One region of the Bradyrhizobium sp. USDA 376 genome, then DNA from elsewhere that is predicted to be linked to it. Evidence: predicted binding sites of a transcription regulator. Region 1 holds the regulator's gene; the other holds the start of a gene.
What was found. Region 1 encodes LexA, which represses DNA repair genes until DNA is damaged. Its sites were predicted from a motif close to TGTTCNNNNTGTGTTCNG; they were not measured.

Region 1 (4,475 bases):
ATTTGTCATGCGCGAGATCATCGTTGAGGGCGGGCATCCCGGTGGCCCAGGCGCCGCCGATGCTGCCGTCCCCCCTGGTGATGGGCTTGTCCGCATAGAGCGCGGCCAGATCGGTCTGGGCGCTGCAATCCCCGGCGCGGAAGACCAGCGCAGAACGGGTCTCATCCGGCACCCAGATCTCGAAGCGCCGCGCGATCGGCGTCGCCTGCGCGGAGAGGAAGGTCAGCACCCAGCTCTGGTCGGTGCCGGTCCGGTAGGGCACGCCGACGCCGAGATTGATCCCGACCTCGGCGGCGTCTTCCCAGCGCAGAAAGCTCTTGGCGTTGTGCAGGTCCTTGATGATCAGCGGCAGGCCGGCTTTCCAGGTGCGTCCAGGCAGGCCGAAGCCGCGCGGAAACCTGGTGTGGCGCGAGTTGAACTCGAACATGTCGGCGGTGCCATAGTAGCCGTCGACGAGGCCCATCTCATGGGAGGTATCGGGGTCGTTGTGCCAGAGCTCGATCGCGCCGACATGCGCGTCGTCGTCGCCGCAGAACAGCACCATCACGGCTTGCAGGAATTCACCTGAGAACACCGGCACCGCCACCCCGCAGGTCAGGCCCGCCGCGAGCGCCTGGTCGGTCCGCCTGAAGTAGGAGTTGGCGAATTTGGTGAGGATGACGGGGTGGCCGGAAGCCCAGGCCTTGCCGGGAAGCCCCTCATCCCGACCGAAGCGCAGCTCTTCACTTGCGGCCTTGAACGCGGACACCCCTTCGCCATAGAGGCCGCCGCCGAATTCCAGCCGCATCCGCGTCCGGTCGGGCACCCAGAGTTCAACGACGCGAATGAAGGTCTTCATCGAACGTGTCCGCTGCCTCAAGCCTTCTGGCAGCATCGGCCATTTGCCTGCGGAACGGACGTTCAAAATTCAGGCAGGGCAGCGCAAACTTCGTGCGACGGAGAACTGCGGGGGGTGATCGGCGAAAGCATTTTCGAAGATGCAAGCCGCACCCCATCGCCGGCCGCGGCCGGCGATGGCGATTTCAATCCTGGCCCCGACCCGCGAGCCGGGGGCAGCTACGTCAGCCGATCGGCAGGCGCGTGATCGTCGGCCTGTCGGCGATGATCTGCGGCTTGTGCTCGCGCTCGCCCAACGGCTGGGTCACCGGCAATTGCAGCACGGTTGCGCGCTGGCCTTCGACGAGCTGAGTCACCAGCACGTATTTGCCGTCGGGAAATTCGATCGCATCATGATGGCGATCCGGAATGTGCGGATCGATCTTGCCGAACTTGCCGACACGGGAGTTGATGGTGCGCGTCCAGATCCAGCGATTGTCGTAACGGACGTTGTCGGCGAAAGCGAGCTCCGTTCCCGGCAGCAGGCAAACCGCGACCGACATGTCGGCTTCGGAGGCGAAGCCACGCGTCGAGGTGCCGCGGAAGGTTGTCGTGACGATCGTCTCTCCGACTTCGGCGGGACGCGTCGCGACGGCGTGCAGGCTGTAGTCACACATCGGGGTGCTCCTCATTCGAAGATAGCAACCCACGTCTCTTTTCGAGGCGCAGGCCTCTATCAGAGTGGAAGCATACAACGGTCTGCTTGGTTGTGGGCAAATCTGCGGCTTTGGGTCCGCACGTCGCCATCACAATATCTTTTTCAGATGCACGAGGAACAAACCCCCGTGCATTGGGCGTGCTTCTTCTTCAGCGGCCAGCAGGTGCCGACCAGCCCGAATACGGCCAGGCGGGTTGCGACGGCTGTGCAACGGCGCCGCGTGCGTTGCGGAATTGCTCGCTCGTCGTCGCCGGCTCCGTCTTGCGGACATGATGCGAGCGCGCGGCGACGGCCGGTGACGCCGCCGCTGCGATCAGCGCCATCGTGACGATGCTCAAGACGATTTTGCGCATGGTTGTCTCCTCGGTTTCTCAAAGGCCCGCAAAGCGATGCGTGCTTTGCGCGGCGTGCCGAGGATCTAGCGCGGGAGAGGTGGCCGGATAATCTGTGCAGAACCAGAAAGACTATCCAGCCGGAGCGGACAATCATCCGCTCCAACGCGTGTCAAATCGCGATGTCAGCTCAGTACTTCCGGTACAGGCCGATCAGCTTGCCCTGAATCTTCACCCGGTTGGGCGGCAGGATGCGGACCTCATAGGCGGCGTTGGCGGGCTCGAGCGCGATCGACGCGCCGCGGCGGCGGAAGCGCTTCAGCGTCGCTTCCTCGTCGTCGATCAGCGCCACCACGATGTCGCCGGTGTCGGCGCTCTCGTTGCGCTGGATCAGCGCCATGTCGCCGTCGAGGATGCCGGCTTCCACCATCGAATCGCCGCGCACCTCGAGCGCGTAGTGCTCGCCGGCGCCGAGCATGTCAGGCGGTACGCTGATGGTGTGGCTGCGGGTCTGCAGCGCCTCGATCGGCGTGCCGGCCGCGATACGGCCCATGACGGGCACGGCGACGGGACGCTCACCTTCGTCAGCGGACGGGCTGGACGTCGTGCGCACCTTGCCGAGATTGCCTTCGATGACGCTCGGCGTGAAGCCGCGGCGGTTGCCGGCAGCCGCCTGGAGCTCGGGCAGCTTGATGACCTCGATCGCACGGGCACGGTTGGGCAGGCGCCGGATGAAGCCGCGCTCCTCGAGTGCGGTGATCAGGCGATGGATGCCTGATTTGGAGCGCAGGTCGAGCGCGTCCTTCATCTCGTCGAAGGAGGGCGGCACGCCGCTTTCCTTCAGACGCTCGCTGATGAATCGCAGAAGCTCGTATTGTTTGCGCGTTAACATCTCGACCAAATCCCCCGGTTGATGTCGTTCGATTCCGAGACGCTGGGTTCAGCGATAAGTCGCTGCATGCTCGAAACAAATCATGAACGGACACTATATGTTCGATACATGTTCCGCAACTGCTTAATTTACCGTGAACAAGGCAAAGTTCGCGGAACGCGTGTGGCCGTGCAGCTCAGACGGGCAGGCGCAGCACCTCGCAAGGCGAGCCGGCGTCGGCCTTCGGCGCGAACGGCGCGCGCACGAGAAGTACCTGTGCCGCAGCGAGATTCGCAAGCAGTGAGGAATCCTGATGATTGACGGGAAGGGCGATCAGCGTGCCGTCGTCGCGCATTTCCAGGCGCGCGCGGAGATAATCCTCGCGCTGGTCGTTGGCATCGAGGTCGCGGCCAAGCACGGCGTGCTCGCGGCGATGGTGAATCACGGTGCGGCCCGACAGCGCGCGAATCAACGGCACCATGAACAGGAAAGCACAGACGTAGGATGACACGGGATTGCCGGGCAGGCCGATCACGCGCATCGTGCCGAGCCGCCCGTGCATCATCGGCTTGCCCGGCCGCATCGCGATCTTCCAGAACGACATCGCGATCCCCTCGGCCTTGAGCGCCTGCTGGACCAGATCGTGGTCGCCGACCGAGGCGCCGCCGGTCGTGATCAGGATGTCGGCGCCGCTCTCGCGGGCCCGGCGGATCCCGGCGGTGGTGGCTTCCAGCGTATCGGCGGCCACGCCGAGGTCGACGGTATCGGCGCCCTCCTGGCGGGCGAGTGCGTGCAGGGCATAGCCGTTGGAATAGACGATCTGGGCGGGGCCGGGTGTCGCGCCCGGCATCACCAGTTCGTCGCCGGTGGCGAGGATGGCGACCTTCGGACGGCGCTGGACGGGAAGGTGCGGATGATTCATCCCGGCAGCGAGCGCCAGGTCGCGGTCGGTGAGCCGGGTTCCCCTGCGCAGCAGCACGTCGCCCTCGGCAAAGTCGACCCCGGCGCGCCGGATGTGCCGTCCTGGAATCGCTGCTTCCTTGATCGTGATGCGCTTGCCGTCCGCGACCGTATCCTCCTGGATCACGACCGCGTCCGCGCCGGCGGGGACGACGCCGCCGGTGAAGATCCGGACCGCTTCGCCGGCGCCGACCGACCCGGCAAACGGCCGCCCGGCCGCGACCTCGCCGATGACCATCAGCCGGGAATCGATCGTCGCCGCATCGGCCGCACGCACGGCATAGCCGTCCATCGCCGACATCGCCTGCGGCGGCTGCGTGCGCCGCGCCGCGATGTCGCTGGCGAGCACGCGGTGGTAGGCTTGGTCGAGGGAGACCGTTTCTTCGGCCAGAGGCTCTGCACCCGCGAGCACGGCGGCAAGCGCATCGGATACCGGCATCAGGGCCACGGTGAACTCCCGCAACAATCGAAGGACTCGGTTGGCAGGGTTCTAGCCGAGCGGAGAGGCTGAAGCAAAAGGGCTCCTCAATGGAGCGAGAAGCCACACTTCCTTTTGGCGCAGGCGCGGCTTATCTTCCGTCAATGACAAAACTGCTCGAAAAAGCGCTCCAGGCCGTGCGGCAGCTTCCTGCGGATAGCCAGGACGAAATTGCGCGCGCGATGCTGGCCTTGACCGGCAACGCAGGAGAAGCCGAGGAGATCGACCCAGGGCATCTTCCAGCGGTCCTTGAGGGGCTTGCACAAGCCAACCTCCGGCAGTTTTCATCTGACGCCGAGG
Region 2 (4,475 bases), 140 kb from region 1:
TCAGCTCGGTCTTGATGATACCCAGCACGCGCTCGCGCGAGCGCAGGATATCAAGATAGTCGGCGATCTCGCCGGCGAGCTTGTCGAGCTCGTCGCGGATTTCGTCGCGGCCGAGTGCGGTGAGGCGCTGAAGGCGCAGGTCGAGAATGGCCCTCGCCTGTTCCATCGACAGTCGGATCGTGCCGTCCTCGCTGATGCGGTGACGCGGATCGTCGATCAGCGTCAGCATGTCCTCGACGTCCCGGGCCGGCCAGTCACGCGACATCAGGGTGTCGCGGGCGGTGGTCGGGTCCGGCGAGGTCCGGATGACGCGGATCATCTCGTCGATATTTGCGACGGCGATCGCCAGACCCACCAGGATATGAGCGCGATCGCGCGCCTTGGCGAGCAGGTACTTGGTACGCCGCGTGACGACCCGCTCACGGAAGTCGACGAAGATGGCCAGCAGGTCCTTCAGATGCATGATCCGCGGACGGCCGCTGTCGAGCGCCACTATGTTGACGCCGAAACTCGTCTGCAGCGGGGTGAACCTGTACAGCTGGTTCAGCACCACATCCGGCACGGCGTCGCGCTTCAGCTCGATGACGACGCGGTAGCCTTCGCGGTCGGATTCATCGCGCAGGTCGCCGATGCCCTCGATCTTCTTTTCCTTCACCAGCTCGGCGATGCGCTCGACCATCGTCGCCTTGTTCACCTGGTAGGGAATCTCGGTGATGATGAGCGCCTCGCGCTCCTTGCGGATGGTCTCGATCGTGACCTTGCCGCGCATCACGATCGAGCCGCGGCCGAGGTGATAGGCGGCGCGGATGCCCTGCCGTCCGAGAATGACGCCGCCGGTCGGGAAATCGGGTCCCGGCACGATGTTGATGAGCTCGTCGATGGTGAGCGCGGGGTTGTCGATCAGCGCAACGCAGGCGTCGATGACCTCGCCGAGATTGTGCGGCGGGATGTTGGTGGCCATGCCGACCGCGATGCCGCCGGCACCGTTGACGAGAAGGTTCGGGAACTTGGCCGGCAAGACCGACGGTTCGGTCTCGTTGTTGTCGTAGTTCGGCTGGAAGTCGACGGTGTCCTTGTCGATGTCGGCCAGCAGTGCCAGCGCCACCTTCGTCAGGCGCGCTTCGGTGTAACGATAGGCGGCCGGGGGATCGCCGTCGACCGAGCCGAAATTGCCCTGGCCGTCGATCAGCGGCACACGCATCGAGAAGTCCTGCGCCATGCGGACCATGGCGTCGTAAATCGACTGGTCGCCGTGCGGATGATACTTACCGATGACGTCGCCGACCACACGGGCGGACTTGACGTACTTCTTGTCGGGTGTGTGCCCCTGCTCGTTCATCGAGTACAGGATGCGGCGATGCACCGGCTTCAGACCGTCGCGCGCGTCAGGCAGCGCCCGCGCCACGATCACGCTCATGGCGTAGTCGAGATAGGACTTTTTCATCTCCTCGAAGATGGAGACGGGGCGAATGTCCGAGGGTTGCGCCGGCTGGTCGCCGGGCTTGTTGTCGTCGTCAGCCAAGGGGGAATCCGGTGAGGTTTTATCTGGGAATCATATAGCGCATCGGGGCCCCGATAACCACCCTGGCGAGGCCCTGGGAAAGCGCTTTTTCCGACTGTTTTTCCAGAGACTTACGCCATTCCCGACGCGATCCCGGACGGAGCCGGAACGGACCGCGCGGAGCCGGCTCTCACGCCCCGAAAATCACCCGGTGCATGATGCGCCCGGGCACCAGCGTGAACAGGCCCGCCACCACCAGCGCCCCGGCGAAGATGAGGATCATCATCCGCCGGTGGTCGACGACGCGATGGGTGTGCGCCCGCCACACTGCCAGCGGCAGAACCACCAGGGTGAAGATCGACAACAGATGGATCGGGCTGAACGGCCCGACCAGGCGGATCTGGTGGATCCAGAACGACGAGGCGGCCACGACCGCCATCAGGACCACCCAGATCCAGCCGATCGCCCGGTGAGGCAGCGTGCCCTTGGGCGCGGAGAACTGGACGAGGCCGAGCACGAACGCGGCCATGGCGGCAAAGGCATGCAGCGGGATCGCTGGCGCGGCCTCAAGCAGCGGCGCAAGGCTCATGCGGGGCTCCCTCAGGTAGCACGGCGACCGATGTGAATAGGATTAACATGAAGTTAATACCATTCACATCGCCTCCCGTCAAAGACTTGAGGCTGCACTTGAGGCAAGGCCGGAAAACCTGAGCTTCACCCGATAATTGGTAAGGAATCCTGTCGCTCTACGCGAACGGCGCCGATGCAGAAGCGTTCGCGCCGACCGGCTTCAGAGTGGAATGTTGCCGCTTCCATCGACTGTCGAACGGTAATTCTGTAGCAGGAGCTCTTTGAAGCCTGCCCGAAAGCCACCGACCAATCATTCCGACCGACACCGGATCGATCGTCTCCGAAAGCGGTAAAGTGACCAACGTCCTTTTCGTCTGCAGCGCCAATCGCCTCCGCAGCCCTACCGCTGAACAGGTGTTTTCAACCTGGCCAGGGGTCGAGACCGACGCGGCCGGCATTTCGAACGGCGCGGACGTCTTGCTGTCCGCCGAACAGGTCGAATGGGCCGACATCATCTTCGTCATGGAGAAGACCCACCGGAACAAGCTGAACCGGAAATTCCGCTCCAGCTTGAACAACAAGCGGGTCATCTGCCTCGACATTCCGGACGACTACGAATTCATGGATCCTGGCTTGGTCCGGATCCTTGAAAACCGCGTTGGCCGTTATTTACGGCGAGACTAGCCGCCTCTCCCGCAGCCCTCAGAACGGGATGTCGTCGTCCATGTCGCTGTTGCGGCCGCCGCCGGCGGCAACGGGGCGGCGCGGCGCGCTGCTGACCGGACCGGAGGAGCCGAAATCGCCGCCCGGCTCGTCGCCGAAGCTGCCACCTCCGCCGCCACCACCGCGGCCATCGAGCATCGTCAGCGTCGAGTTGAAGCCCTGGAGCACGACCTCGGTCGAGTACTTCTCGACGCCGCTCTGGTCGGTCCATTTGCGGGTCTGGAGCGCGCCCTCGATGTAAACCTTCGCACCCTTCTTCAGATACTGCTCTGCGACCTTGCAGAGCCCCTCATTGAAGATCACGACGCGATGCCACTCGGTCTTCTCCTTGCGCTCGCCGCTGTTCTTGTCGCGCCAGGTCTCCGAGGTCGCGATGCTCAGATTTGCGATCGGCCGCCCGTCCTGGGTGCGGCGAATTTCAGGATCCTTGCCGAGATTTCCAACCAGAATGACCTTGTTGACGCTTCCCGCCATCGCCGCTCTCCACTCCAATGCCACTGAATTCGTAAGGCCGCATTCGCAAGACCGCACGCGCGCCCCGCGGTCCTCTGCAACCTGATTGAGGCGACCCTATACGCTTGCGCGGACCGATCAGCCCATCAGCGCTCGGGTTATCCCCACATATAGCATCGCCTGCCGGCTTGTTCCAGATTTGTTCTTTCTGGACAGGCGCCGAATATCCGCCTCGGACGGTGCCTGAATGCCGCTCAATTGGTGCGCACTGGATGGAACCTGTTCAGGTTCCACTAATCATGGAAAAGTGCTTAACATTCATCAAGTTACATGCTCGCACTTGCCCTGCGACTGTTGCATTTCGGAGACGGACTCTGCCTGCCGCTTAGGCTACGGTTGCCTTGGAATTGAGTTCATATGGGCGTCGCGCCTGATCGGCCGCTTCGGGGACCCTCAAGAAGCGGACCTTACCCGGGGAGACTGCAATGAATAAGATTTTGATTGGTACAATCGGTGCTGTGGCGTTGGGCCTGTCGGCTCCCGCAAGCGCGGCGGATATGGCGGCGCGTCCCTACACCAAGGCTCCGCCCCCGATGGTCGCGACCATCTACGACTGGAGCGGTTTCTACATCGGCATCAACGGGGGCTGGGGCTCAAGCCGCAATTGCTGGGACTTCGTGACACCGGTCACCGGTACGCTGATCGATGACGGCTGCCATAACGCAACGGGCGGCACAGTCGGTGGTCAGGTCGGCTATCGCTGGCAGTCGGCCAATTGGGTGTTTGGTGTGGAAGGCCAAGGCAACTGGGCTGACTTCAGTGGAAGAAACATCAGCCCGACCGCGCCAGGTCAGCAGAACCGTACGCGGGTCGAAGCCTTCGGCTTGATTACCGGTCAGGTCGGTTATGCCTGGAATAACGTTTTGGTCTACGTAAAGGGCGGCGGCGCCGTAGTGGACGACAAATACGACCTCATCGTCGCGCCGGGCTTTGTGGGTGCTGGCACGACCTTCGGTTCGGCCAACGGAACACGCTGGGGCGGAACGGTCGGCGCGGGAGTCGAATTTGGCTTCGCCCCGAACTGGTCGGTGGGCTTCGAGTACGATCACATCTTCCTCGGCACCCGAAACGTCGACTTCACCTTCGGCGGAGCCTTCGTTCAGACCGAACGCGTCAGTCAGGACGTCGATCTCGCCCTCATCCGCGTGAACTACCGTTGGGGCGGCCC

Region 2: ACVJ19_RS30905 (single-stranded DNA-binding protein) is a predicted target of LexA. The motif match lies at 3,437-3,454, and genes of this name have one in related genera.

The regions. Positions count from the first base shown of each region.
Region 1 is NZ_JBSSGN010000001.1:6,779,185-6,783,659, reverse strand. Features, by position in the region: gene ACVJ19_RS31565 (GAF domain-containing protein) at 1-838, opposite strand, end outside; gene ACVJ19_RS31560 (hypothetical protein) at 1,062-1,493, opposite strand; gene ACVJ19_RS31555 (hypothetical protein) at 1,684-1,887, opposite strand; gene lexA (transcriptional repressor LexA) at 2,057-2,758, opposite strand; gene ACVJ19_RS31545 (molybdopterin molybdotransferase MoeA) at 2,934-4,145, opposite strand; gene ACVJ19_RS31540 (hypothetical protein) at 4,226-4,475, shown strand, end outside.
Region 2 is NZ_JBSSGN010000001.1:6,640,327-6,644,801, forward strand. Features, by position in the region: gene gyrA (DNA gyrase subunit A) at 1-1,522, opposite strand, end outside; gene ACVJ19_RS30895 (DUF2306 domain-containing protein) at 1,692-2,090, opposite strand; gene ACVJ19_RS30900 (low molecular weight protein tyrosine phosphatase family protein) at 2,426-2,755, shown strand; gene ACVJ19_RS30905 (single-stranded DNA-binding protein) at 2,774-3,268, opposite strand; gene ACVJ19_RS30910 (outer membrane protein) at 3,733-4,475, shown strand, end outside.